2 regions of the Absicoccus intestinalis genome follow, and region 1 is predicted to be linked to the other one. Evidence: predicted binding sites of a transcription regulator. Region 1 holds the regulator's gene; the other holds the start of a gene.

Region 1 (15,486 bases):
GGTGCCATCGTTTCTGGTGCATGGTTAGGTGATAAAATGTCACCATTATCGGATACGACCAACTTAGCGAGTGGAGTATCCAAAGTTCCATTGTATGATCACATTCATTCGATGCAATTTACGACATTGCCTGCAGGAATCGTTGCCTTGATCTTATTTACGATTGCTGGTCTTCATTATAGTGGTGGATCCATGGATCTGGCCCAACAAAAATTGATCATGGATACGTTATCCAAAAATTTTAATATCAATTTATTATTGATCTTGCCCGCTATCTTAGTTATTTTGGTTTCGGTATTTAAATTGCCATCTTTATTGGGAATGGGCTTGGCTGTTTGTGTATCTGTCCTTTTTGCGATGGTGTTCCAAGGCGTAAATTTTGTCGATTTGATGAATTTTGCCTTCAATGGCTTCTCCATCAAAACAGGTGTAGCGATCGTCGATCCTATGTTGAATCGAGGCGGCGTTCTATCCATGGCCGAATTGTTGGTAACATTTATGATTGCTTCTGTCATGGGTGCTATCATCACATCCACAGGAATCTTGGAAGTCTTAGCACAAAATGTCTTATTGAAGTTTATCAAGAATAAATCCATCTTGGTCTTTGTAACCTTGATTTATTGTTACATTGTCAATTTCTTGACAGCTGGTGGCCAAACCGTATCGATCATCGTTACAGAACAAACTTTTGAATCGACTTTTGATGATATGAACATCAACCGAAAAGTACTGTCTCGTACCTTAGAGGATGCCGGAACTCTATCCGCACCTATCGTTCCTTGGGGAGTTGCTACGATTTATGTCATGGGCGTATTGGGATGCTCCAATGCATATATTCCTTATGCATGGTTTATCTTCATCGTGCCTATCTTCTCGATGATTTGTGCAATCACTGGAATTGGTATGTGGGATAAAGAAGGAAAGCCACTTCGCAATAAATAAATTTCTTCAAAAAGAGGGTTGACAGTAGACCCTCTTTTGATTATTATAAAAACAGTAATAGTTACTATTATTGAAAAGGAGAAAACATGGCAACATTGAAGTATACCCGACAAAGGGAAGCTATTTTAGAAAACATCAAACATCGAAAAGACCATCCTACAGCGGATGATGTGTATAGCGATGTATCTAAGATCTTTCCTAATATTAGTTTGGGTACGGTCTATCGAAATTTGTCAGTATTGACAGATTTGGGTGTCATACGTCGATTACCAACAGGTATCGGTGCGGATCATTATGATGGAAATATGATTCCCCATAATCACTTCATCTGCCAAAAATGCGGACGTGTATATGATATGGAAGATGATCTGGATATTTCGGAAATAGAAAAAAGAGCCAGTCATCAATTCAAGGGTCAGATCACGGGGTGTTCCATTCAGTTTTTTGGCACATGCGCGTCATGTTTTGAAGAATCCCAATCAAAAAATAGAAACTAAAGGAGGAAATTTTTATGGCAAAGTATAAATGTACAGTATGTGGTCACATCTATGATGAAGAAGTAGAAGGCGTTAAATTTGCAGATCTTCCTGCGGATTGGAAATGCCCAACATGTAAACAACCAAAAGACAAATTTGTTTTGGTGGATGAAACAGCTGAACGTCAATGGGCTGCTGAACATGTTGTTGGCGTAGCTAAAGGTGTGGATCCAGAAATCATTGAAGGATTGCGTGCAAACTTCGAAGGGGAATGCTCAGAAGTTGGTATGTATTTGGCTATGAGCCGTGTAGCTATGCGTGAAGGATATCCTGAAATTGGTATGTATTATCGTCAAGCTGCCTTTGAAGAAGCAGATCATGCCTCTCGTTTTGCAGAATTGTTAGGTGAAGTTGTAACGGATTCGACCAAGAAAAATTTGGAACTTCGCATTGAAGCAGAATATGGTGCAACCGAAGGTAAATTTGAATTAGCGAAGAAAGCAAAACAACAAAACTTGGATGCCATCCATGATACCGTTCATGAAATGGCACGTGATGAAGCACGTCATGGAAAAGCTTTTGAAGGTTTGTTGAAACGTTATTTCGGTGAATAAAAAAACAAAATCAAATCCAAACAAAATAGCCGGGTTATCATAGATAATTCGGTTATTTTTTGTGAAAGTAAAATATATGTAAAAAACGATATTTACATTATTCGGGGAAGGGGGGTAAAGTTTATGTAAGAGCATGCAATGTTTTAAAGGAGAGGAAAGAAGATGAACAAGTGGAGTAAGAGAACAATATCGTTTTTTTTAGTTGTCGTTATGTTTTTTGGTGTGTTCGGATCCAATGCAACAACGATACAAGCAAATTCAATGGATGACCCAACAACGGCAGTAGCTAATACATCATCCGAATCAGCAGAAAATACTACTTCGACAGAGGATACGACAACGGAACTAAACAATGTACAAAATCAAGTAAGTCAAGATGTATCTTCTTATTTTCATGCATCGATCAGTACCAACAATGATACCTTTCAATCGGGTACCACAGCGATTGTCTCGGTTCGCTACACAATTGATCAACAAAGTGCTACGGCAGGAGATTATATTATCGTATCCATTCCAACGGATATTGCGAATCACGTTCAATTTTCCCTAAATGCCCAACATTTTACCAATTCTATTGATTTAGGTAACGGGCAATATAAGCTGGTTCTTGCGCAAGGAATTGAAAGTGGTTTATCTGGTAGCTTTAGTGCTTATGTGAGCATGCATGCCGATACCACAACAACCGATGATATCACGGTAGGCGATGCATCTAAAACAATTACCGTTCTTCCGGTCAGTTCTTCGGGAGGAAGTGGCATATATACAGATACGATCATGAAAGATGCTGCCGGTAATGATGGCGTTTCCTTTGGTGGATATGATTATTCGGAAGGGAATGGGGATAGTGCCTCACAAATTGGAGTGGCTGACTTAAGTCAATCAGCTACGATTCGATATCGATTGCTCATCAATAATAAGAAAGGGAAAATTTCAGATTTTAATATTGTTGACATCATACCCGATGGAATGACATTGAATTTGTCAAAACCAATTGAAGTAATCAATACATCAACCAGTGAGGTAATTGATCCATCTCTATATTCGGTTCAGCTTTCAGGACAAACACTGAATTTCTATTATCCAGGAGAGTTAGAAGATGCTATCCAAATCAATTATTGGGTAGATATCCCAGAAGGATCCAATACCTCAAAGTTTACAAATACAGCTACAATTACATATACGGAAGATGGAAGTCGACACCAAGAAAATCGAAGCTATGTCTTACAAGGAAGAAATAACAGTGCCTCTAATGGTGAGAAAAGCGTAGATAAATCCATTATTTCTAGTGATCCAAGCGATCAATATGTTACCTATACTATCAAATTCTGGAATAGTAATGGTTTTGCGAAAAATGAAATTCGTTTGATTGATCATTTAGATCCACATGTCAAATATGTGAGTGCTGAATCCAATGACTATTTTTCCATTCAACAAGATACTACCAATCCGCAAGATATCCATATCACAAATATCAAAAAAATCGAAGGATCGATGACAACCTATGTACGATTTGTTGTGGATATGACAGATGTACCAATTGGATACACCGTCAAAAATACTGTAGGTGGGAATACCACAAAAACCGTTAAATACGGTGGAGGACTGACTCTAACAGCGAATAAAACAATCAATGGATCACAAAAACCGGATAAAGGACAATTTAATTTTCAATTGCTAACATCTACAGGAAAAGTACTTCAAACAAAGAAAAATGACGAAAATGGACAAATCCATTTCCGTGAAATTTCCTATGATAAAAATGATGTTGGTAAGACCTATACATACACAATAAAAGAAGTGCCGGGGCCCGATAATACATATACATATGATAATAGTGAATACACAGTTACGGTAACACCGCAATTGGAATACGATGCATCCGGCAATGAAACAGGACGAATCCTTGCCAATCCAACATATCAGAAAAATGGAACGAATGTTGATGCCATTACTTTCGATAACCAAGTAGCAACAACATCCATCCCGGTTTCCAAGAAATGGGAGGATGCGAATGATCAGGATGGCAAACGAGCCAAAGAAGTAAAGGTACATCTGCTGGCCGATGGCAAGGATACGGGAAAAACAGTAATCTTAAATGCGGACAATAACTGGAAAGCAAGTTTTAATGATGTGGATGCATATCAATCGGGAAAGAAGATCCAGTACACCGTTAGTGAAGACAAGGTCGATGGCTATACAGCTTCTATCAGTGGAAATGCCAAAGACGGATTTGTGATCAAGAATCATCATCAGACTGAAAAGGTAAATATTAGCGGCAAGAAGACCTGGTCAGACAATGACAACCAGGATGGCACTCGACCAGAGAGCATCATGATCCGTTTGATGGCCAATGGCACAGAGATCAAAACACAAGAGGTCAAAGCAGACAAAGATGGCAACTGGAACTATCAGTTTACTGATCTGCCAAAATATGAGAAGGGACAGGAAATTGAATATACCGTCAGTGAAGATGCGGTTGCTGATTATAGCACGACACAATCAGGATATGATTTCACGAACAAACATGATCCAGGCAAGACCAGTGTGAATGTGAAGAAGATCTGGGAAGATGCAGAAAATCAGGATGGCATCCGACCAGAAGCGATTACCGTACAGCTTTTAGCGAATGGAGAAAAGACCGATAAGACATTGACCTTGAATGCGGACAATGACTGGAATGGATCCTTTACAGATCTGGATGCCAAGAAGAAAGGCAAAGTGATTCAATACAGTATTGCAGAAGTATCGGTTCCAGATGGATACAAATCCGTTATTGAAGGCAATGCGATCGAAGGCTATATCATCACCAACAGACATAAGACGGCAACGATCGATATCAGCGGCAAGAAGACCTGGTCAGACAATGACAACCAGGATGGCAAGCGACCAGATAAGATCATTGTGCATTTGATGGCTGATGGCAAGGAGGTCCAATCCAAGGAAGTATCAGGCAATTGGTCATATACGTTTAATGATCTGCCAAAATATGAAAACGGCAAAGAAATCAAATATACCGTCCAGGAAGATAAGGTAGCTGGATATACTGCAAAAGTAGAAGGCTATGATCTGATCAATACACATAAGATCGAGAAGACATCCATCCCGGTTTCCAAGAAATGGGAGGATGCGAATGATCAGGATGGCAAACGAGCCAAAGAAGTAAAGGTACATCTGCTGGCCGATGGCAAGGATACGGGAAAAACAGTAATCTTAAATGCGGACAATAACTGGAAAGCAAGTTTTAATGATGTGGATGCATATCAATCGGGAAAGAAGATCCAGTACACCGTCAGTGAAGACAAGGTCGATGGCTATACAGCTTCTATCAGTGGAAATACTAAAGACGGATTTGTGATCACGAATAAACATGTAGTCGTTGATACAACTGTTAAAGAAAAACCAACTAAGCCAAAGAGTACACAGACAGGTGTACCAATGAATATGCGTGTGTATTCTATAATGGCAATTCTACCTTTAATAGGTATCATCCTGTTAAAACGCAAGTACTCTTAATGATTTCGATTAGCTATATAGGCTTTACATAGGCAATAGCTGAAAACGATAGCGGTTTTTCCGCTATCGTTTTTTAGTTGGAATGGAACTCATTTGGTAAGACATATCGGTTTTCACTGGTTGCTACACCACCCGACTTTACAACCGTGACATACAATGTCTTTTTGCCATCTTGTAAAGTGATATAGGCATAGGTATCATGAGCCAATTGATCGGTAATATCATATTTTTGATCTTTATAATAAAGATACATATGTCCATCTATTTTTTCCGTGGATACCATGTTTGCCTGATCTTCCATAATTTCTTCTGGCGTTAAAGAGCGTGAATGACCTTGGGCATCCATAGCTACACCACCGCCACTTTGTATGGCTTTTCCATTCGAATCTTGGATCGTGTAGGTTCCTTTATTTTCGTCAATGGTCAACGTCGCATCTGTCAATTCTCCATGTGTCCAGATTTGGATCGTTCTTTGTATGCCACCAATATTTGCCGCATAAATGGTTGAAGTGCCTAGGATCAGTACCATGAATGCTCCCGCAAATGCCCATTTTTTAGGCCGTCTGGTTGCTCTTCTATCGTCCAAATGTAGTGTAAAGTTAGGCGATGTGTGTAACGATGAAAAAGCTCGTTTATACCATTCTTTATTCGTCATCATGCCAATCCTCCTTTAATTGATCTTTTAACATGCGTCTTGCACGAAACAAACGGTTTTTAACAGCGCTGGGCGTTGCTCGTACCAATTTACTGATTTCAACTACAGAATAGTCTTCATAATAGTACAAATGGATCACGATCCGATATTTTGTTGGTAAGGATAAAACGGCTTCTATTAATCTTTGATCATCGGATACGGGAGGAGATGTTCCCCACATAGAATCAGGTAAATATACGCGCTTTTGTGACCAGAATGTCATCCGCATATTTTTAGCCTTATTGATGGCGATTCGTAAAAGCCAGGCTTTGATATGTTTTTCATTTTCAAAATCACGTGTTGTCAATACATATTGATAAAACGTTTCTTGGACGATATCTTCGGCATCTGCAGCATTTCGGGTAATACTAAATGCTGTACGAAAGATGCAGTCTTTATAAGTTGGTACCAGATCATCGATGGGAATTTTCATTGTCTTTCCTCCTTATTCAAGGGCCCTTTCACTATATATACAAATGAAGCTGTTTTTTGGTCTCAAAAAAAACAGCCCTTTTTTTGGGGCTGTCAACCAATCTTATTTCTTGATATAGGCAAAGGTGAAATGTTCACCGGTCGTCTTACCATCACGACGATAAGAAAAACAATGTGGATCTGGTTTTGTATCATAGGTCGAAGGATAAATGTGGGTAATTCCATATTTTTCTAACATTTTGATATTCATACCTTGATTATCGATATACGCTTTATGATTGGGCATATATCGGATACAACCATCCATATCAATATGGTTGTCTTTCAATTGATTAACTACTTCCAAACCAACCTCTAAGGTTTCAAATTGAAGACTCGGACTAAAATAGGCCCTGGTTGATGCGGGATGCAAAAGGTTTTCTTCCAATAATTGATGAACGGTCTTATCGGTAATGGCTTGTACGGTTCCTTTCCAACCAGAATGGATTGCACAAATACAAGGTGTTGCTTCATCAATCAACAATAAACCGACACAATCGGCTGTAAATACACCAATCAACGTTTGTGGTTCTGTCGTATAGATGGCATCCACACCCATGATCGAAGTGTCTTTGGAATAGGCACCTTTGGACCAATCAGCCTTGGTGATGCGATAAGACTTGTTGGTATGTTTTTGCCACGGCAAAGCCCAATGATCCAAGGAAAGGGTTTCTTTTTCTAATTGTTTGCGATTCTGTAGGATGGCTTGTGGATCGATACATACATGTAAGGCCATGTTGTTCGCTTCCGGACAAGAGATATCACGCATGGTTGTGGCTGCATAGATCCGATCATCATTTTGATAAATAATTTTGTTCATATTAGTATTCTAACAAAATCGAGTTGAAATATGTATCGGAAAGTAGTAATGTTTAAAAGTAAATCATTTAAAATGAAACGAGGTAGTTCTATGGAAGACTATGAATTTTTATCTTGGCGAAAAATCAAACAGCTCATCAAGAAAACGGTGGATGCTTTTTTAAAAAAACACGATCTAAAAATGATCGATGTGATCTTGATGAATGGATTGTATATCCATCCCGATGCAGATACCCTAAATGATCTGAGCGATGCATTATGTGTCAATAAAGGACAAGCTTCTCGATCTATGGATTCTTTAGTAAAACGAGGATATGTCACCAGTGAAGTTGATATTGCGGATCGGCGATTGATCCATTTCGCATTGACAGAAAAAGGGCAACAATTAACCAAGGAATTGGATGATGTACGTCAGAAAGGGATCCAAAAAATAATGGTAGGGATTCCTGAAGATAAAATACAAATATTTATCGATGTTTTACATCAAATCAATCAAAATATAAAAAGAATCAGTAAAGAAGGGGAATAAATATGGTACGAATGTTTCGATTTATGAGGAAGAATGTGATCTGGATATTGATCATTTTTGGCTTGTTGTTAGGACAAGCCTATTGTGATCTATCTCTCCCTTCCTATACTTCTAAGATCGTGGATACCGGTCTTCAACAAAAAGGTGTAGAAGATGCCGTGGCCGATAGCTTTCGTCCGGAAACGATGCAAAATCTTTTGTATGTTTCTACCGAAAAAAATCAACAAACGATTGAAGATGGCTATACCTATTCAAAGAAAAAAGACATGTATGTTGTCAAAGATTTGGATACCAAATCCCACGACCATTTGAATGATGTGTTATCCAAAGCCGAAATGATGCTTTATATTATGGAAAAACGAAATATTCCGGTTCAAATGATACCGCAAGTTCAAATGCCACAAGTACGCAAAGAAATCAACAAACGTTTAAAAGACTATCCCGATACGATGATCACACAAGCGGCTATCTTATTTGTGCAACAAGAATACAAAGCCCAAGGCGTAGATCTCGATCAGAAACAAAGCGACTATCTATGGAATACCGGAAAGAAAATGATCCTTATGGCTGTAGTGGCAATGGTTTGTTCCATCTTGGTTGCTTTGCTGGCCAGTCGAATTGCGGCTGAATTGGGAAAAGACCTACGTAATAAGACGTATGAAACGGTATTAACGTATTCCGCTAAAGAAATGAATCAATTTTCAACGGCCAGTTTGATCACGCGAAGCACCAATGATATCCAACAAATCCAATTGGTTGTCACCATGATCTTTCGGGTGGTCTTATATGCACCTATCTTAGCCATTGGCGGCATCATCAAAGTGCAGCAGACCGGTTCGTATCTGAGTTGGATCTTGATCGTTGCCGTGGGTGTCTTATCCGTGGTAATGGCGATCTTATTTGGCGTGGTGATGCCAAAATTTAAGATCCTACAAAAATTAATTGACCGCGTGAACTTAATTTCCCGCGAAATTCTTACGGGAATTCCAGTGATTCGTGCTTTTTCAGCGGAAAAGTTTGAAGAAAAACGGTTTGATCAAGCCAATCAGGATCTAACGAAAACCAATTTATTTGTCAACCGAGCCATGTCTTGTATGATGCCTTTGATGATGTTGATCATGAACGGCATCAGTGTTTTGATCGTATATTCAGGTGCACATGGCGTGGATGCTGGAAAACTGCAAGTCGGAGATATGATGGCCTTCATTCAATATGCGATGCAAATTATCATTGCGTTTTTGATGATCAGTGCCATTGCGATCTTTTTACCAAGAGCGAATGTGTCGGCCAATCGAATCAATGAAATTTTAGATACGAAATCATCGATTAAAGAACCCGAACATCCACAAACACCAGAAAAACAAGGCAAATTGGTTTTTGATCATGTTTCCTTTAGCTATGGTCGTGCCAAAGAAAAAGTCTTGGATGATATTAACTTTACGGCACATCAAGGGGATACTATTGCCCTGATTGGTAGTACCGGATCCGGAAAATCAACCTTGGTCAACTTGATTCCCCGTTTCTATGACGTAACTGAAGGATCTATATTAATGGATGATGTTGATATTCGCAATATCGATTTGAAGACTTTGCGTGATCGTATTGGTTTTGTCCCACAAAAATCGGTGTTATTTTCCGGCACGATCGCATCGAATTTGCGGTTTGGTAAAAAAGATGCATCCGAATCGGAATTGTGGGATGCCATCGATATGGCACAAGCGGAAGATTTTGTGCGTGAAAAAGAGCAAGGCATTTCTTCTCATATTTCACAAGGAGGTTCCAATGTTTCAGGTGGACAAAAACAACGATTGGCTATTGCTCGTGCCATCGTCAAGCATCCTGAATTTTTAGTGTTTGATGATAGTTTCAGTGCACTGGATTTTGCGACGGATGCCCGTTTACGAAAAGCATTGAAAGAAAAAGCAGCCGATGTCACAACGATTATCGTGGCCCAACGAATCAGTACGATCATGCATGCCGATCAGATTTTAGTTTTGGATCATGGCAAAGTGGTCGGACAAGGTAGTCATGAAGAATTGATGGCAACATGTGATGTGTATCAACAAATCGCACAATCGCAATTATCACAGGAGGAATTGGCATATGAGTGATCGTCAACCAAGACAGAACCATGGTCCAGGTCGTGGCCGTGTCGTTGAAAAACCAAAAGATTTTCGAAAATCATTCGCGGCATTGGCTCACTATATGATGCGTTATAAATTTCGCTTGTTGGTGATGGTGATTTGTGCCATATTAGGAACGATTTTTACCATTGTAGGACCCAAGATATTGGGACAAGCCACGACGGAATTATTCAATGGCTTGGTTCGCAAAGTACAAGGAAAAGGGGGTATCCACTTTGATACGATCGCGGCTATTTTGATTCGTGTCATGATCCTATATGCGGTGAGTGCCTTATTCTCTTTTATTCAAGGCATTGTGATGGCGGGCATTGCGAATGATGTCGGTTATAATTTACGAAAAGATATTTCAACCAAGATTAATCGGATGCCATTGAAATATTTTGAAAGCCGTCCTTATGGTGAAGTACTATCTCGCATCACCAATGATGTGGATACGCTTCAACAAGGCATCAACCAAAGTATCACCCAATTGATCACAAGTGTCACGACCATTATCGGCGTTGTCATCATGATGTTGTCAATCAATGGATGGATGACCTTGGCAGCACTTTGTATCTTACCGGTATCCATCGTGATCGTTGCTTTTGTGATGCATCATTCCCAACGGTATTTCCGTGACCAACAAAATTATTTGGGTGATGTCAATGGCCAAGTGGAAGAAGTGTTTGCTGGACAAAATGTGATCAAAGCATACAATCAAGAAGAAGAAGTCTTACAGACGTTTAAACAGGCCAATGATTCTTTGTATGAAAGTGCTTGGAAAAGTCAGTTTTTCTCAGGCATGATGATGCCAATGATGCAATTTATCGGTAATGTAGGCTATGTCATCATTGCGATATTGGGTGGTTTTTTAGTCATTCAAAAAGCCATTGAAGTAGGGGATATCCAATCGTTCTTCCAATATATCCGTAACTTTACGCAGCCGATCCAACAAATTGCGCAAATCATGAATATGTTACAATCCAGTACCGCAGCCAGTGAGCGGGTCTTTGAATTCTTACAGGAAGAAGAAGAACCACAAACCGTAGAAGATCCAACCGATCCAACCCATTTAGATGGGCAAGTGACATTTGATCATGTACGATTTGGGTATGATCCGGATCAAGTCATCATTCATGATTTTTCCGCAAAAGTTATGAATGGCCAAAAAATTGCGATTGTTGGGCCAACCGGAGCCGGAAAGACAACCCTGGTCAAGTTGTTGATGCGATTCTATGATGTCAATAGTGGAAGCATTTCCATTGATGGACATGATATTCGTACATTTGATCGCAATGGCTTGCGTTCCTTGTTGGGCATGGTCCTTCAAGATACATGGTTATTCCATGGCACGATCATGGAAAATATTCGTTATGGTCGTTTGGATGCCACGGATGAAGAAGTCATGGCCGCGGCCAAAGCCGCTCATGCCGATGAATTCATCATGCAACAGCCGGATGGCTATCAAACCGTATTGGATGAAGAGTCCAGCAATATCTCACAAGGACAGAAACAATTGTTGACCATTGCGCGGGCAATATTGGCTGATCATAAGATCTTGATCTTGGATGAAGCCACTTCCAGTGTGGATACACGAACGGAGGGATTGATCCAAAAAGCGATGGACCATTTGATGGAAGGTCGAACGAGTTTTGTGATTGCACATCGTCTATCTACGATCAAAGATGCCGATACGATCTTGGTCATCAATAATGGAGATATCGTTGAACAAGGAAATCATGAAGAGTTGTTGAAAAAGAATGGTTTCTATGCGAAATTGTACAATAGTCAATTTGAACAAGTGACATAAAGAGGGAAAATCATTCTCTCTTTTTTTTATCAACTTTTTAGCACTTTTTAGTTGACGGTGCTAATTATTGTGATATACTGTTAGCAGACGTGGAATAAGAGTGCTAGAAAGGAGTCCCTTCATGGAGTTGACACAACGACAAAAAGTTATATTTAAAACCATTGTTGAAGAGTTTACTCGATGTGCAGAACCCATTGGTTCGAAGACGTTGATGGAGCTACTGGATTTTCCTGTTTCTTCAGCCACCATTCGAAATGAAATGGCTAAATTGGAGAAATATGGATTATTGGAAAAGACCCATACTTCAAGTGGTCGAGTTCCTTCACAATTGGGATATCGATATTATGTCGAGCATTTGATGGTCACGGATCTGGATATGCCAACGAAAGTGTCCCTCCAACAAGTATTTTCGGAAAGACAATTTTCATTGGATGAAATGGTTCAGAAAAGTTGTGATGTCCTTAGCGACATGACCAATCTTACGAGTATCGTATTGGGACCGGATAGTTCGCAACAAACCTTACAAAATGTGCAATTGATTCCCATCAATGCACGAAGTGCAGTGGCGATCATCGTGACGGATACGGGTCATATTGAAAATAAGATGTTTCAATTTGATGAAGATGTTTCCGTTAATGATATGAAAACCTGTTGCGATATCTTCAATGACCAATTAAAAGATACGCCCATCAATCAAGTGATATCGAAAATGGAAGAAATCAAGCCATTGATGAGTGCTAAAATTGTTCGAAGTGAAGTTTTATTTGAAGCTTTTGTGACTGCGTTTATGAAATTTGCGACGGAGAAAGTTGCGGTATCTGGTCGAAGCAACATGTTGTATCAACCAGAATTTAGTGATATTTCAAAATTGAAGCAATTGATGAAAATTTTGGAAAATAGTGATCTGTTTCAGAAATGGACGGATCAAGAAGGAAATATTGCCATTCATGTAGGTGAGCGAAATGAAGTCTTACAGATTGGCGATGTCTCGGTGGTATCCACCAAATTTCATGTGAAGAATGACGAAGAGGGGCAACTGATGGTCGTGGGACCCAATCGAATGCAATATTCGAAAGTGGTTGCGCTAATGGATTATATGAGCGATGTAATTGAAGATGTGTTTACGGAAGGAGGCTTTTCCGATGGATCAGGAAACGAAAAAGACAAATGACGAAGAGGTCAAAGCGGAAGATGTCAAATCACCGAAAGATACGAAAGAGCAAGTAGAAAAGAAATCGGTCAAAGACAAAGTAAAAGAAAAGATCAACAAGGTGGATCCAAGAGATGAAAAGATCAAAGAATTGGAAGCTGCGTTGAAACAAGCAAAAAATGATCGTGCTCGTGCGTATGCGGATGCGGAAAATATGAAAAAGCGTCTACAAAAAGAAGCGGATAATGCGAAGAAATATCGTTTTCAACAAGCTGGTTTAGAGCTATTACCAATTGTGGACAATATGGGAATGGCCATCAAGGTGGATTCAGAAAATGAAGAACTTACAAACTATGTAAAGGGATTCGAAATGATCTACCAGCAGTTGCAGCGTGTGTTGGAAAACGAAGGCGTGAAAGAAATTGATGCCGAAGGAAAACCATTTGATCACAATACCATGCAGGCTTTGATGCAAGAAAAGAAAGAAGATACCGAGCCAGGTATGGTCATTGAAGTGATGCAAAAGGGTTATATGTTAAAAGATCGCATTTTGCGACCTGCACTTGTGAAAGTAAGCGAATAAAGGAGGAATTGATTATGTCGAAAATTATTGGTATTGACTTAGGTACAACAAATAGTTGTGTTGCAGTAATGGAAGGTAAAGAGCCAAAAGTAATTCCAAACCCTGAAGGTAATCGGACAACGCCAAGTGTTGTTGCTTTTAAGGATGGCGAAAAGATCATTGGTGATGCGGCTAAGCGTCAAGCTGTCACAAATAAAAATACGATTTCTTCCATCAAACGTTTGATGGGTACAAGCCAGAAAGTCGAAGCGGAAGGAAAGAAATATACACCAGAAGAAATTTCTGCAATGATCCTGCAATATTTGAAAGGATATGCCGAAGATTATTTAGGTGAAAAAGTAACAGAAGCTGTTATTACCGTTCCTGCTTACTTTAATGATGCGCAACGTCAAGCAACAAAAGATGCTGGTAAAATTGCTGGTTTGGATGTAAAACGTATCATCAACGAACCAACAGCTGCTGCATTGGCTTATGGTATTGATAAAACAGATAAAGAACAAAAAGTATTGATCTATGACTTAGGTGGAGGTACATTTGATGTTTCCATCTTGGATCTAGCCGATGGTACATTTGAAGTATTGTCTACCAATGGGGATACCCATCTGGGTGGAGATGATTTTGATAACGTTTTGGTAGATTGGATGGCTGAAGATTTCAAGAAACAAAATGGTATTGATTTGAAGAACGATCCAATGGCTTTACAACGTTTAAAAGAAGCTGCTGAAAAAGCTAAGAAAGATTTGTCTGGTGTCATGCAGACACAAATTTCATTGCCATTTATCTCTGCAGGTCCTGCTGGTCCATTGCATTTGGATATGACGTTGACACGTGCACGTTTTGATGAAATGACAAAGTTTTTGGTTGATCGTACGATGCAACCAATCCGTAATGCATTGAATGATGCCAATATGAGCCCTAGTGACTTGGATCAAGTTTTGTTAGTTGGTGGTTCGACTCGTATCCCAGCGGTACAAGAAGCCGTTGCTCGTGAATTAGGTAAACAACCAAACCACAGTGTCAACCCAGATGAAGCTGTTGCGATTGGTGCTTCCATTCAAGGTGGTGTCTTAAGTGGTGATGTCAAAGATGTCTTGTTGTTGGATGTTACCCCATTGTCTTTAGGTATTGAAACAATGGGTGGTGTAATGACCGTATTGATTCCACGTAATACAACCATTCCAACGAGTAAGTCACAAATCTTCTCTACAGCTACCGATAACCAACCTGCCGTTGATATCCGTGTCTTACAAGGTGAAAGACCAATGGCCAACGACAACAAAGAATTAGGTAAATTCCAGTTGACCGGAATTGCGCCAGCTCGTCGTGGTGTGCCTCAAATTGAAGTTACCTTCGATATCGACTCCAATGGTATCGTAAATGTCAGTGCCAAAGATAAAGCTACAGGCAAGGAACAAAATATCACGATCCAGAACTCTTCTCGTTTGAGTGATGAAGAAATCGATCGTATGGTTCGTGAAGCCGAAGACAACAAAGAGGCGGATGAAAAACGTAAAGAAGAAATTGATTTACGTAACCGTGCAGAAGGTTTGATCGCACAGATCGATGCAACGTTGGAAGACAACAAAGATAAGATCGATGCAAAGCAAGCCGATGAAGTAAAGAAAATGCGCGATGACTTGCAAAAATCATTAGATGAGAATAATATGGACGATGTCCGTACAAAATTGGATGCATTGGAAAAAGCAGCACAAGCAGCCAGTGCCTCTATGTATGAACAAGCCGGTCAGCCACAATCCAATGA
Region 2 (15,486 bases), on a different contig from region 1:
AGTGGGACCAATGTAGCGGCTGCATTGAAATTAGCCAAAAAATTAGGAAAAGGAAAAACGGTCGTGACCATTCTTCTTGATACAGCCGAACGGTATTATTCGACGGCATTATTTGATCAAGAGTAGAGCTGATACAGCTCTTTTTTAGTATTCAATAGATGTATGGTGCCATAGGTATTCGATATTGTACAAAAGAACAGGAATCCATAGAATGAAGTAGGGAAGTGATGGAATGTATACAAAACAAACACCAATCCGGGATGTAATAGAAGATTCCCTTTTTGAGAACTATGGTCAGTTATTATTTCCTGTCGATCCAGGATATATGAATGGTAGTACCCTAGGTGATCTTAGCTTGACTTGGTACAACAATATCAATCCAGATAAAACCGTAGAGATCGTACAGTTTTTACATGATCAGAAAGAAAATGGCTACACCATTTTTTATGATATCTATTCAGAAGAAGAAAAGCAGAGGGATGTAAGAAAGCGCAATACGGGTCTCTTTTTCTTTCCAGGAAAAGAAAAGGTACCAACCGCTATTGTGAATGCAGGTTTGCGTATGTAGGAGCGATGTAAGATAGTTTTCCCGTTGCTTTGGAATTATCAAAAAAAGGATACAATGCGTTTGCGTTGATTTATCGTCCCGGGGCACAAACAGCTTGTGAAGACTTGGCTTGTGCCATCGCCTTTTTATTTACTCATCAAAAGGAATTGGGGATTCCGATGGCAAATTATTCATTATGGGGTGGTTCAGCTGGCGTAAGAATGGCTGCTTGTGTTGGCACCAATGATTGGATCGCATCGTATCAAGCGATGACTCGACGTATTCAAAAGATCAAAGCGAATGGAACCGATGCGCAAATCGATATATTTCCTGGTTTATCGCATGGCTTTGGTTTGGGTGAAGGTACGGTTGCCCAAGGATGGCTTGAAAAAGCGATTTCTTTTTGGCAAAAACATTAAAAGATCACTTGAACCAAAAACATGTATAAAATGGTTCCCCCGGCAATGCTCAATAGAGTATTTCGTTTCCAAACATAGGAGCCAACGACAACGAGCGTTGCGATGCACTCGGGTAAGCCATGAGGCGTTTCTACCCATTGAATATTACGAAGACAATAAACCACCAACATACCCATGATGGCGTAAGGTAATACCGATGCCAAATAGGTTATATATGTTGGGGTTTCTTTTTTATTGCCAAAAACAAGAAAAGGGCAAAAGCGTAAAAAAATGGTCACAATAGCCATGATAATGATCAAAAGTAAGGTATGTGAATCAGTCATGGGTTTCCTCGCTTTCTAGGCGCTTTCGAAAGATAGTCAAAAGGAAGGTGATCGAAATCATAGTGGGAATCAAGAATTGATCCGGGCCAAAAAGCCATCGACACAGAATGGAACAAAAAACACCAATGATCGCACTGATATGATTTTTGGTGTCTAGCCATTGTTGGGTAAAAACCACTAGGAAAAGGGCTGTCATCGCAAAATCAATGCCCGTTGTATTGAATGTGAAGACACTGCCTAACAGACCACCAAGTACACTACCGATGATCCAATAGATTTGATCAAGCAGGGTCACAAAAAAATAATATTTATTTTGATCAATGCCGGAAGGCACTTCACCGCTACAGACCAAAGAATAGGTTTCATCGGTCAGACCAAAGATCAAATACGGTTTATAGGGTTGGGTATTTCGATATCGATCGATCATGGATAAGCCGTAAAAGAGATGGCGAGCATTGACCATCAGGGTCATCAGGGCCGTGGTGATCAGGCTAGCACCAGAAGTGATCAGATCAATGGCTACATATTGCATGGAACCGGCATAAATAAATAAACTCATCAAAAGTGCCCAGATTGGACCATATCCTTTGGCTTCGAGCAGCACGCCAAAACCAAGACCAAGAACGATATAACCAGCCATCACGGGCAATGATTGTTTGCAGGCATATTTCAATGTCATGTACATTCCTCCCCAAATTGGACATATGAATTATTATACCAAGAATGTGAATTTTATGAGAAAGATATCAAAAGATCGTTTTATTTTTGATTGTATGGCTTGACATTTATACGAGCCAGGGGTATATTTAGCCCATGATTAGCACTTGACAAACTACAGTGCTAAAAACGGAGGTGTTTATTTATGATACTTTTACCGATTTATAACACGTTGATTCTTCCCAATACAAGAGTGTATTTTCAAACGGAAGATTTTAAAGAAGTCACCAACCATGAACCGACACAAGGAAGTCGTGTTTTATTTTTAATGGAAAAGGAAAAGACAGCACCCGAAGATTTGGATGAAAATAGTTTTTATCCAATTGGTGTGCGTGGGGAAATTACGGAGGTCAATGACCAAGGATATGTGGCTATTGAAACCAATAATCGCGTTCGCTTAAATGATATTTATAAAGTAGCGGATCAAACATTCGATTTTTCATTAACACGTTTGAATGATATTGATGATCTCGATAGTGCAACGGAAGCACAGAAAGTTGAAGGCATCAAAGAAGCTATTTTAGAGTTTAGTGAAAATACCCCTTGGGGCAGGGACGCAAAGAACTTTATTCAAGGATTTGATTCTTTGGAGCAAATGGTCGTTACGGCCTCGCCTTGGTTAACGATTACCAATGAAGAGCGATATCATTTATTGGAAATGGATAGTCGTGCTCAAAGAGCCGAAGCCATTGAAAAGATCATGTATGAATTTAGTGAGACCGCACAAGTTCAAAATGATGCTGCTCGGGCGCAGCAGGAAGATTATCGAAAATTGTATAAAGAACAAGCCATTAAAAAACAATTGGATTATCTGCAAAAAGAATTGGATGATATGCACCCGGAAAATGTAACGGATATTCGTCGCTTACAGATGCGAATTGAAGAATCGGGTATGAATGAAGATGCGCGAAAAGAAGCGGAAAAAGCCTTGAATCGTTTAAAACAAGAAGGCAACAACAGTCCTGAATATGGTATGCTTTATGACTATTTGGATTTTATGACTTCACTCGCATGGCGAAAGGAAGCACCGGAAAAGATTGATTTGAAAGAAGCCGAAGCCGTTTTGGATCGCGAACACTTTGGTTTGGAGAAGATCAAGCGAAGGATCATCCAACAAATTGCGGTGATGAATTTAAAGAAGCAGCAATCGGGCTCCATTCTTTTGTTTGTCGGTGCACCAGGTACAGGGAAAACAAGCATTGGCAAAAGTATAGCGGATGCTTTGCATCGAAAATATGTGCGCGTCAGTTTAGGCGGTGTCCGTGATGAAGCGGATATTCGTGGTCATCGTCGGACCTATATTGGTGCGATGCCTGGACGAATCGTGGATGGAATCAAAAAAAGTGGGGTATCCAATCCAGTCATGGTCTTAGATGAAGTGGACAAATTATCTTCTTCTTATAATGGCGATCCAGCCAGTGCTTTATTGGAAGTATTGGATCCTGAACAAAATTCTACCTTTACCGACCACTATATGAATGTACCTTATGATTTATCGGATGTTTTATTTGTATGTACCGCCAATACGATGGATACGATTCCTGAACCATTATTGGATCGTATGGAAGTGATTCGTTTTTCTGGTTATTCTGCATCGGATAAGTTACAAATTGCGAAAAAACATTTGTTGCCAAAAGCCATGGAATCTATGGGCATCACAAAGGATATGTTGGAAGTACCAGATCCAACCATTGAAGAAATGATTTCAGGTTATACGATGGAAAGTGGTGTTCGTGGTTTAAAGAATCGTTTGGATACACTTTGTCGTTCCGTTGCTGTTCATGTAGAACAAGACGATGATAAAAAAGTTACGGTCTTATCTGAAGATCTACCTGAACTATTGGATATGCAACCGATTCGTCATGGTCGAAAACTAACGGAAACCAAGCCGGGTATCGTGACTGGTCTTGCTTGGACAAGTGCTGGTGGAGAAATTTTATTTATTGAAACTTTATTTACCAAAGGTCAAGGCAAGACCATCATTACGGGTCAGTTGGGGGATGTCATGAAGGAGTCGGCACAAATTGCCATCAGTATTGTGAAATCTATGTTCCCGGAAAAAGAAGAATTGTTTGAAGAAAATGATTTACATATTCATGTGCCAGAAGGAGCGGTACCAAAAGATGGACCTTCGGCGGGTATTACTCTAACGACGGCCTTAGCTTCCTTAGTCACTGGTAAAAAAGTAGATCCTACGGTTGGTATGACTGGTGAAGTCTCTTTACGCGGGGTAGTTAGCGCGATTGGTGGTTTGCCTGAAAAGTTAATGGCGGCGGCTCGTGCCGGATTAAAGACCATTTATATTCCGGAAGAAAATATTCGTGATTTAAAAGATGTGCCTCAAGAAGTAAAAGATCAGTTACAAATTATTGGGGTCAAAGAAGTATCAGATGTATTAAAAGCCAATCATATTGCATAAAAAGCTGTAGCGAAATCGTTACAGCTTTATTTTAGCGCTTGTAGAAAAGTTTGATAATCATCTTCATTTTGATTGGCATAGGCCTGTGCAAATTGCACCATCGATTGAATAAAACGATCATTTTTTCCTAAAAATATTTGGGTTTGACCTTATTACCCCATAGCGGTGTCTCTTTGATTTTTACTGGCATCATTTGTGCTACTTTATCCCAAGAACCAAACTTAGTACATATTGTACAAGGTACGATTGCGGCGGCTGCCATTATCAATGAATTTATTGCGGTCTTGGTTGCCAAGAAAGGATTTGAATTAGCTGGTGAAATGAACGCATAGAAAAAACCGAATCATTTGAATTTTCATAAAAAACATCCATTAGTATTGATTTTTACAATTTTTAAGCCAATCGCTTATGTATTATAAGCCTATAGATAAAGGTGTCTAGAAGGAAAGATTCATAGACGCCTTTTTCTTTTGTAGAAAGGATGAGAACAATGGATGCAAGAATTGCAGAACATCCGATTTTAGGGAAACAAGAAAAGGGAAATTTGATCACATTTTATTTTGATGGCAAACCCATGCAAGGCTATGAAGGAGAGCCCATTGCCATGGCTTTGAAAGCACAAGGTGTCATGGTGCATCGCTATACGAATAAACAACATAAACCTAGAGGTATCTTTTGTGCCATTGGTCGATGTACCGATTGTGTCATGGTTGTTGATGGAAAACCAAATATTCGTACTTGTGTCACTCCATTGAAAGCCGGCATGCAAGTACAAACACAATATGGGGTTCGTGCTATGAAAGAAGGTGACCAAAAATGAAACGATATGATCTCATTGTTGTCGGGGCTGGGCCTTCTGGATTATCCGCTGCGATCGAAGCCGCCAAAAAAGGCCTTCACGTTGTGGTATTTGATGAAAATGAAAAACCAGGCGGTCAGTTATTTAAACAAATTCATAAATTCTTTGGTTCCAAGGAACATAAAGCCAAGATTCGAGGATTTAAGATTGGGGAAAGCTTATTAGCCGAAGCCGATGAAGCCGGTGTCGAAGTGGTCTTGAATGCAACGGTTTGTGGCTTGTATCAAGAAAAGGAATTGACCGTTCGTATCCATGATCAGATCCATCATTATAAAGGAGATGCCATCATCATTGCGACAGGAGCCAGTGAAAACATGGTCACATTTGATGGATGGACCCTTCCTGGTGTGATTGGTGCCGGAGCAGCGCAAACAATGATGAACCTGCATGGTGTTAAACCAGGAAACAAGGTATTGATGTTAGGTTCTGGCAATGTAGGTTTGGTTGTTAGTTTCCAATTGTTGCAATGTGGTTGTGATGTAGTTGCGCTAGTGGATGCTGCTCCAAGAATTGGTGGTTATGGAGTACATGCTGCTAAAGTCGCTCGAACCGGGGTACCTTTCTATTTATCCCATACCATTGTGAAAGCCGAAGGCAAAGATCATGTAACCGGGGTCACCATTGCGGAAGTGGATTCTCATTTTCAATTTATTCCCGGAACCGAAAAACATTTTGATGTCGATACCATTTGTTTGGCTGTTGGTTTATCACCCATGTCGCAATTGTTGAAGATGGCAGGATGTAAAATGGAAGACAATCCGAAACGAGGAGGACAAGTTCCAATCTGTGATAAACAGGGGCAAACCTCGATTCCAGGTATTTATGTAGCCGGTGATGTATCGGGTATTGAAGAGGCGAGCTCAGCCATGATCGAAGGTCGTATGGCCGGTCTTGCTGCGAGTGAATATCTTGGCTTTATCGACAAAGCAGAACGAGATACTTCCTTAGAAGCTTTGGATTCGGCATTGGATTCTTTGCGTCAAGGTATGTTTGCTCCGAAAAATAAAGGAAAGAAAATTGAAAAGACGGATGAAGGTATCGATATCTCACAAAATCTTTTGAAACATGGATATGTAGCGGATGATGAAATTGAACGATTCCCGGGCATCACCCATCGTGTGGGCGTTCATCCCATCATGGAATGTACCCAGAATATTCCTTGCAATCCATGTCAAGATGCTTGTCCGATGCATTGTATCAAAATTGGCGAACAAATTACTTCCTTGCCGGTTGTGGATGAAGATAAACAATGTATTGGTTGTGGTATGTGTGTTGCATCTTGTTCCGGTCAAGCCATTTTCTTAGTTGATGAAAGTTTTGAAGAAGAATATGCATCCATTACCCTTCCTTATGAGTTTTTACCATTACCAACTACGGGCGATAAAGGCATGGCTTTATCCCGAAGTGGCAAACCCATTTGTGAAGCCGAAGTCATTGATGTGAAATCTTCACCAGCTTTTGATCAGACCCATTTATTAACGATCAAAGTGCCAAAAGAATATGCCATGAAAGCTAGATTCTTTCAGGGAGGTCAAGAAAATGCATAGTGTCAATGATCGATCCAGAGATATTGGTGAATTTGTTCCACGACCCGATGATGATTTGATCATCTGTCGTTGTGAAGAAGTCACCAAGGGAGAAATTCGTAAAGCCGTTCATGAAGGTATGTTTACAATGACGGAAGTTCGTCGTTATTTACGTACGGGTATGGGCCTTTGCCAAGGACAAACTTGTGGGCGTTTGGTAAAAAACATCATTGCCAAAGAATTAGGCATATCTCCAGCTGAGTTGGAACCGGCTACCTCACGAGCTCCGATGCGTCCAACCGAAATGCATATTCTTGCCGATGAAGCAAAGGAGGATGCTTGATATGGAAAACAAAGCAGATGTCATCATTATTGGTGCGGGAATCATTGGTTCTTCGATAGCGTATTATCTTTCCAAGCGAAACAAACGTGTCATTGTCTTAGAGGCTAGTGATCATATTGGCAATGGGGGTTCGAGTCGAAATGGTGGCGGAGTTCGTCAATCGGGTCGAGATCCTCGAGAATTGCCATTGGTGATGTTTGGTATCAAAAATTTATGGCCGCATTTATCGGAAGAATTGGAAGTGGATTGTGAATATCATCAAGATGGGAACTTGCGCTTGGGTAAGACTCCAAAACATTTGGAAATCCTCCAAGGTCTAACCGATCGTGCGGTAGCGGTTGGCTTGGATGTTCGTATGATCGATGGCGATGAAGTACGGAAAATCAATCCATATTTATCCGATGAGGTCATAGGTGCAAGTTGGTGTCCGACGGATGGACATGCCAATCCGCTGACCACAACTTTAGGTTTTTATAAGACTGCACGTAAATTGGGTACTCGTTTTATCACGGGTGAAAAGGTCATCGAATTAAAGAAGATCCATGGTCGATTAGCCCAAGTCATCACTGAAAATAATGTATATACAGCCGATACGATCGTATTAGCAGCTGGTCTGGGCAGTCGTAAATTGGCGGCCAGTGTAGGAATTGATGTGCCGATGCAACCGGTCATGTTGGAGGCTTTGGTAACCGAAGCCGAACCACCAATGTTTGATCAAATGTTAGGTACAGCTGAAGCGGATTTTTATGGTCATCAAACCAAGCATGGTTCGTTTGTATTTGGCGGATCTTCTGGATTGGAAGGATTCACCAAAGATGATCAGGGCATGCAGATGTGTAATAGTTTGACAGCATCTTGTATTTGTCGAGGAATCATGAAATATTTTCCGGATCTAGCCGATGCGAAAATTGTTCGTACATGGGCCGGCTGGATGGATCATATGGTGGATGGTGTGCCGGTACTTGGAAAAGTCGATGAAGTGCCGGGATTGATCATGGCCTGTGGCTTAAATGGTCATGGTTTTGGGATTGCGCCGGCCATCGGTCATCAACTTGCTCAGTTGATTGATGAAGATCGTACTGAAATTGATATTCATGCTTTACGTTATGATCGTTTTAAAGCTAAAATTTAATTATGACTTGGCAGAAAGCACAGTTTCTAAGACCAACGCAACCGTATTTTGTCTTAGAGGCTGATCACTTTAAACAAGAAATCTATTGGACGCAGGGGATTTCGCATTTTTACACATTTGGTCTTCATGAAGCAAGGACGTTTGATGTGGTACCAGATGCATGTATCGATTTGGTGTTTCAATATACCCAAAATAAAATGCTTGCCTATGCTTGTGGACCAGTTTTATCTTGTCAGATGCAACATTGGGATAGCCATCAAGATGTATTTGGTGTTCGTTTTATTCCTGGTTATCATCCAGCGGGTGTGGATATCATCTTAAAGGATCTGATTGGCCAACGCATTCCTTTGGATCGTTTGATGAAAACGACAGCCTTGATCGATCAAATGGTGACACAAACGGATTTTTATCAGCGGATTCGCATCTTTTTACAGGAATATGTCAAATTGGAGAAGCAACAGGAAAAGCCATATGGCAAGCGTGCCTTGGTGATGGATATCACCAAAAGGGCTTATCTATCCGATGGCTTGATTCGTATTTCATCCATAGCGGAACAAACCGGATATAGTGAAAGTTATATCAATCGGGTGTTTCACGAACAAATGGGATTTTCGCCCAAAACGTTTTGTAAGATCATTCAGTTTCAGCGGGCCTTGGAATTTTTAAATTATGGGCAACCAAATAAAATGACGGAGGCAGCCGTCAATTTGGGATATTATGATCAATCGCAATTTATTCGTGATTTTAAGAAATATGCAGGCATCACGCCGAAGCAATATTTAAAGCGAATTAAGCAGGAACAGTATAAAAACCGAATTAAAGATACGAATTATTTATCGTTTTGATTTTTACAAGTATTTCGTGTTTTCACTGCATACAATAAGTTTATATTTTATATGACAAAGACGTCTATTCTTTTGGGAATAGACGTTTTTTGCATAGATAGAAGGAGAGGAATTCCTATGAATTATTCAAAAATTGAAGTGGTTACATCGCGTAGTGACTTGAGTGCACTAAAGGAAGGTTTAAGCAAGAAAAAAGTCAGTGGAATGACGGTTTATCAAGTCATTGGATGTGGTGTAGAAAAAGGTACACGTGAATATGAGCCAAAAATTCATGAAAAAATGGAACTACTTCCGAAACAGATGATCATGGTCATTGTTGAAGATGAGCAAGTGGATCCGGTCATCGAATTGATCAAAAAAGAATTGTATACCGGTCATATCGGCGATGGAAAGATCTTTGTTTCACCTGTAAGCCGTGTCATTCGTGTGCGTACAGGTGAAGAAGGTATCGATGCATTGAGGTAACGCTTATGGCAGAACGAAAATTAGGTTTGCCAAGTGCGATTGCGACTGGTGTGGGTCTGATCGTTGCGACCAGTTGCTTAATGTCACTTGGCCAAGGAACAAGTGCTTTGGGTACCGGTTTTATTGTGGCGATGGTCTTGGCTTGTGCCATCAATATTCTAACCGCTTTATCTATGGCTGAATTAAATGCATTGATGCCAAACTTAACCGGTGGATTGGCCCAATATACATTAGCCGGTATGGGACCCTTTGTGACCATCTTGACCATGGTTGGTGGTTATCTGGTTTGTCAGATGATTGCTGGGTCGGTGGAAAGTGCGATGTTTGGCAATGCCATCATCTCCGTCTTTTCAACCAATATTCCTGGTAGTGCATTTTCAATTACAATGTTGATCGTATTGATCATTACCAATTTACATGGTGTCGACATTTTTGCGAAAGTGCAAAATGTGGTTGCTTATGTATTGATTGGATCCTTGATGATCATGGGATTCGTTGGCGCTTTTGGTTTATCGAACCATCCCATGGTTTCCCAGCCTGCCAATTTGGCGACTTCGCCATCAGATATTCTTGGGTTCTTAGGTTTGGCCTTCTTCTTATTTATTGGTTGTGAGTTTGTCATTCCCATTGCGAAAAATGTCAAGAACGAAAGAAGAAATGTACCGCTTGGGATGGTATTAAGTTTGGTCATCATCTTGGTGATGCAAATCTTGGTTGTTGTGGGCATGACAAAGTATGTGCCCTATGCCCAGTTAGGGAAAAGTGCTGCACCACATATCTTGTATGGCCATGCCTTATTGGGCATGTTGGGTTCTTATTGGATGATCTTGGTTTCGGCCTTGGCTGTTATTAGCACCGTCAATTCAGCCATCAATGCGTTTTCCTTTATGTGTGCAGGTATGGCCAAGATCAATTTGTTGCCCACCTTCTTTTTACGAACCAACAAACATGGATCGTACTACATTGGGGTGCTGTTGATTGGAATCTTGGAAATATGTGCCAATTTGTTTGGCTTATCGGAAAGTTCTTCTTTGACATTCATGATTTCCGTTGCCATCGTTTTCTGGATGGTTTCTTATATCGTATCCGATATCAATGTCATCATTTTCCGATTTCGATTGCCCAAGGCACCACGTACGTTCAAAGTGCCAGGCGGTATTCTTCTACCCATCATTTCTGCGATTGGGACAACAATGATGATCTGGAATATTGATGGAAATCCAGTTACACGCAATCTAATTTTTGAAATTGATGGTTTGATCTTTGTACTGTTAGCTATTTATTCGGTGGTTTGGTGCAAAGTACGTTTTAAAAGACCTTTATTCAAGCCATTAGAAATATCCGAAGTCATGGCAATGGAGCATCCGTTGTATTTGGTTGCTCATCGACAAAAACAACAAAAGGAGGAAGAATGATCATGGCGTATCCGAAAATTGATTTCTTATATTTAAATGAAGAAGATATGGTGAAAGCGGGTGTCAAAGATATGGCATCTTGTGTGGAAACCATGGAAGAGATGTTTAAATTATTGAAGATTGGAAACTATCGAATGGGTGGTGCCAATGGCAACTCCCATGGTTGTATGGTCATGTTTCCAAAAGAATCACCATTCCCAGAAATGCCGGTGGATGGACCGGATCGTCGATTCATGGCAATGCCAGCTTATTTAGGTGGCAAATTTGATATGGCCGGAATGAAATGGTATGGATCGAACACGGAAAATAAGCAGAAGGGCTTGCCTCGTTCCATCTTGACTTTGATCTTGAATGATAAAGATACGGGAGCGCCCAAAGCATTCATGTCAGCCAATATTTTATCCGCTTATCGAACGGGTGCGGTACCTGGAGTTGGCTTTAAATATTTTGCGAAAGACGATGCCAAAGTAATTGGTATTGTCGGGCCAGGTGTCATGAGCAAGACGGCATTAGCAGCAGCGATGGCAGTTCGTCCAAGTCTACAAACGGTCAAGGTCAAAGGTCGTGGAAAAGCTTCTTTGGATCGGTTTGTACAACATGTCAAAGACACCTATCCAAATGTGGATGTATATCCTGTCGAAACGATCGAAGAAGCTGTTAAGGATGCCGATATTGTTTCGGTTTCCACTTCCACACCAACAACGGGGGATACATCGATTTATCCATATATTGCCGAAGACTGGATCAAGCCAGGTGCAGTGATTGAGTCCACCGCCGCGTTACGATTCGATGATGATTTTGTGATCAATCGTGCCCGAACGGTAACCGATAATATTAAATTATATGAAGCCTGGGAAGAAGAAATGAAACCCGATGCGTATAAGACGGTACCGATTCCGGCCGTGCATGTGATGGATCTAATTGCCGAAGGCAAGATGTCAATTGATCAAGTGGATGATTTGGGTGATGTTTTATTAGGCAATATTCCTGTGCATCGAAAAGATGATGAAGTCATTATTTATTCAGTTGGTGGTATGCCCATTGAAGATATTGCGTGGGGAACAATCGTCTATCGAAATGCATTGGCAAAAGGCATTGGTCAAACATTGAATCTTTGGGATACGCCTCAAATGGTTTAAGCTCGAGAAATCGAGCTTTTTTTAGTTTTTAGTGCACAAAAAAGCCAGGCATATTGCCTGGCAAAATACAATTAGTCTTTACGTTTATTGAATGCAACAAAGTGTCCACTAGAAATGGCGGCAAGTCCAGCAAAGAGCCCAGTCATTCGATTGACTCCGGTATTGACATCCGTTGTCTTTTTGGTTGTGTTAGTAACGGTTGCTTTTGTTGGTGTTGCCGATGTCGTTTTTATTGTTGATGTAGTAGACGAAGCTTTCTTTTTTAGAGTAATCGTTTTCGATTCTGTATAGTCTTTCCATCCAAAGAAACAGTAGCTGTAAATGTCTTTTCACCATTTGATGAAGCAGTTGGTTCTTTTGTGACTTGTTTTGTCACTTTTGCCTCATAAGAGATTTCTTTACCACAAAAGAAGCAAGTCTTGATCAAGGTAGCAGATTGATGATCATCGCTCCATACCCATTTATTTTCGTCAACATCAAAGGCATGTCCATTTGGATCAATTGGTGTCTTAACTGTCTTAAAGGTTACAAAAGTACTACCTGGTTTATCTGGATTCGCAACTTTTGCGGTGTATTGAACTTTTCCTTCATCCGTACATGTTGCTGGTTCCAATTCCATGATTGTGCTTTCCAATTATGACCGGTTGCTGGTGTAGTAACGGTCTTTGTATCAGTGTAAGTTTTACCATCAAATTTGGAAGTGGCTGTATATGTGATCTTACCTTCTTTTTCACAAGTTGTTTCTGTCACCATTTTCGTTACTTTTGGTGCCACATATTCTTTCTTTCCACAAAGGGAACAAGTTAATTGGCAAGTCACACTATAAGATCCATCACTCTTTTGTTTCCAAGTCTAAACCGGGTTTCCAAAATGATGGGTAGCTGTATTTTTCGAAATGGTAACCGTTTTTTGATCGACATAGTATCCGCCATTGCCATTTGAAAGTTTGACTGTATATCGAGTGGTACCATCTTGGATACATAAAACGGGTTTGATAACTTGTGAAGTGGCTGTGAATTTGGTTGTTTTTTGTGATCCATTACTGCTTGTTTGTGTTGCATAGGCATAGCTATAGTCATTGGCCCAGGTCCATGTAGGAGTTCCATAGGTTACGGTTGCTTGTTGTGTGGTATCTACCGTATTGGCCTGTTGTGTTGTTTGAGCGGTTTCTGTTGTATTTGTTTGTTCCGCTGTTGGTTCGGTTGTAGGTTCTTGCGCAGCTACATTGACCATACCATTTGGTATGAGCAAGGTTGTTGCAAGAAAAAATGTTGTTATGTGTGAATTCTTCATATTGTGTTTACCCTCCTCTAAGAATCCCTTCTATTCATAGTCTAGGAGGAAAATGTGAATTCTTGTCAATGTTGTTGTAAACAACAATTGAAAGATTGATAAAAACAATGTACAAAAAAACCAGAATTGTTTTGAAATTCTGGTTTATATATCTATTGTCGATGGGCAACTAATAGATTTAAATTGGATTGATCAAGTGATGAGAGAGAAATCTTGCTTTGATCCGATTGTGTACCATGATACCAAGGTTGACTATTAAACATGGCCAAGATTTCTGGTGTATGGAATAAATAGCCATTTTTCGCATAGATCGTATTGATCAATAATTGAATATCATATTGTGATAATTGACGGACATAGCTTTCCGTTAATTGACTATTTGTTGCATAATATGTCCAAATATAACCCACATCATTAATGGAAGTATCACGATATTTGATTAATAAATTCACATTAGCTCGATCCATGGCTGACATATCGGATGGTGAAATATTATGAGATATTGGTTTATACCAAGACATTTGACTAAAGTAATCTTGATAGCTTTGGGTTTGGAAAATATAACCATTTTTGGCATAAATTTGATTGATCACAAATTGAATCGTTTGTTTATCCATGGCGGATACTTCGGCTTCGGATAAATAATACGATGGATACACTTGTGTTGTATCGGCTGGAGCAACATAGGTAATGACATTGCTTGTATCACTTGTAGTGGTAATGGTATTATTCGTATTTGTTGTTTCTTCTGCTTTGACAGTCACTGCAATGTCTTTTGATATCTTGGAATATTTTGAAGATGCGGCTGTAATGGTACAAGATCCACTACCGACTGCGGTGACTTTGCCTTTGTCACTCACTTTGGCTACATTTTCATCACTGCTTGACCAGATCAGAGATGTATCCTCGGTATCTTTTGGTGTTAATACCGTCTTTAATTGTTTGGTATCTTTAGGTTTTAAATTCAATGTTTTGGGATAAATCGCAATGGATTTCAATGGTTGACTGGCACTTGAACAACCGGTGATCATTGAAAAAACCAAAGCCAATCCAAAAAAGGTTGTTAGTAATTTCTTCATTCTCTCTTTCCTGATTTTTTTATAATATCAATAATAATGTACTATATTTCATGGATTTTAGAAATATCCAATTCAGCCTCTGTATGTGGGGATACCGTTTGTGCAGGTATGCCCAAAGATAGTATACCGACAAGATGATAGGTATTGGGAACACCAATCATTTCTTTAACCACTTCTTCAGCGTCTTTTCCATGTTCGTTTTTGCGTTTGCGCATTTGAACCCAACAAGAACCAATATCTAATGCGGTAGCCATCAACTGCATATAACTCATCGCAATGGAACAATCTTCGATCCAAACATCAGAAAGGGAGGTATCGACCATTACGATGATGGCGGCATTGGCATCACCAATAAAAGCACCTGATGGTTTGATTTGACCTAATTGTTCTAAGATGTCTTTCTTATGGATCACATAAAATTGACAAGGTTTTTTATTTCGACTGGATGGAGCTAATAAACCGGCCTGCAAGATTTTTTGTAGTTTTTCTTTAGGAATGGATTCATGTGTATATTGGCGAATGCTGCGACGTTGGAATAAGAGATCTTCGAAATTCATTTGTTTTCCTCCTTGCGTATAGATGCGACTCCATGCATGAATAGTTCATTGGTTAGGTCAATCAACTTTTCTAAGGGAACCTGTTTTTTATCGGCGACCCAGCGACGATAAATATTGACCGATCCCAACGCTAAAAAGGTATTGATGATATTTTGTTCCGGTCGTGAATAGTTTTGATACGGATTATACCGATGGCGATTATGCGAAAGGGTAGCGAGAAAGAGTTTATCGGCAAAATCCCGATAGCTTGGGTCACAAACCATTTTTTCTACATACGGTTCTTGTCTGGACATAAAGGTAAAAAAGACACGATTGACTTCAAAAAAGGGAGCATCAGGAGCGATTTGATCAATGGCTTGATAATAGCTTTCAGAAACTTCTTTTAATACATCTTCATAAAGAGCTTCA

The links. The regulator HrcA, encoded in region 1, represses chaperone genes, less so after heat shock. The targets are predictions, from matches to a motif close to TTTTAGCACTNNNNNNNNNNNAGTGCTAAAA.
Region 2: a site for HrcA is predicted at 2,105-2,135, ahead of lon (endopeptidase La). Genes of this name have one in related genera too.

Annotation. Positions count from the first base shown of each region.
Region 1 is NZ_JALBUS010000002.1:135,877-151,362, reverse strand. It holds gene nhaC (Na+/H+ antiporter NhaC) at 1-942, shown strand, start outside; gene MOZ64_RS01960 (Fur family transcriptional regulator) at 1,029-1,439, shown strand; gene MOZ64_RS01955 (ferritin family protein) at 1,454-2,032, shown strand; gene MOZ64_RS01950 (Cna B-type domain-containing protein) at 2,195-5,545, shown strand; gene MOZ64_RS01945 (hypothetical protein) at 5,619-6,203, opposite strand; gene MOZ64_RS01940 (RNA polymerase sigma factor) at 6,190-6,672, opposite strand; gene MOZ64_RS01935 (purine nucleoside phosphorylase YfiH/LACC1 family protein) at 6,775-7,530, opposite strand; gene MOZ64_RS01930 (MarR family winged helix-turn-helix transcriptional regulator) at 7,621-8,058, shown strand; gene MOZ64_RS01925 (ABC transporter ATP-binding protein) at 8,061-10,169, shown strand; gene MOZ64_RS01920 (ABC transporter ATP-binding protein) at 10,162-11,991, shown strand; gene hrcA (heat-inducible transcriptional repressor HrcA) at 12,113-13,162, shown strand; gene grpE (nucleotide exchange factor GrpE) at 13,134-13,724, shown strand; gene dnaK (molecular chaperone DnaK) at 13,739-15,486, shown strand, end outside.
Region 2 is NZ_JALBUS010000005.1:8,153-23,638, reverse strand. It holds gene cysK (cysteine synthase A) at 1-126, shown strand, start outside; gene MOZ64_RS04355 (hypothetical protein) at 233-568, shown strand; gene MOZ64_RS04350 (alpha/beta hydrolase) at 598-966, shown strand; gene MOZ64_RS04345 (branched-chain amino acid transporter permease) at 963-1,289, opposite strand; gene MOZ64_RS04340 (AzlC family ABC transporter permease) at 1,282-1,968, opposite strand; gene lon (endopeptidase La) at 2,152-4,425, shown strand; gene MOZ64_RS11610 (hypothetical protein) at 4,452-4,526, opposite strand; gene MOZ64_RS04330 (hypothetical protein) at 4,599-4,757, shown strand; gene MOZ64_RS04325 ((2Fe-2S)-binding protein) at 4,916-5,245, shown strand; gene MOZ64_RS04320 (FAD-dependent oxidoreductase) at 5,242-6,831, shown strand; gene MOZ64_RS04315 ((2Fe-2S)-binding protein) at 6,824-7,153, shown strand; gene MOZ64_RS04310 (NAD(P)/FAD-dependent oxidoreductase) at 7,155-8,285, shown strand; gene MOZ64_RS04305 (helix-turn-helix domain-containing protein) at 8,288-9,130, shown strand; gene MOZ64_RS04300 (P-II family nitrogen regulator) at 9,248-9,595, shown strand; gene MOZ64_RS04295 (APC family permease) at 9,601-11,010, shown strand; gene MOZ64_RS04290 (tyramine oxidase subunit B) at 11,013-12,149, shown strand; gene MOZ64_RS04285 (hypothetical protein) at 12,264-12,440, shown strand; gene MOZ64_RS04280 (hypothetical protein) at 12,412-12,768, opposite strand; gene MOZ64_RS04275 (hypothetical protein) at 13,002-13,442, opposite strand; gene MOZ64_RS04270 (YARHG domain-containing protein) at 13,595-14,521, opposite strand; gene MOZ64_RS04265 (nitroreductase family protein) at 14,563-15,078, opposite strand; gene MOZ64_RS04260 (TetR/AcrR family transcriptional regulator) at 15,075-15,486, opposite strand, start outside.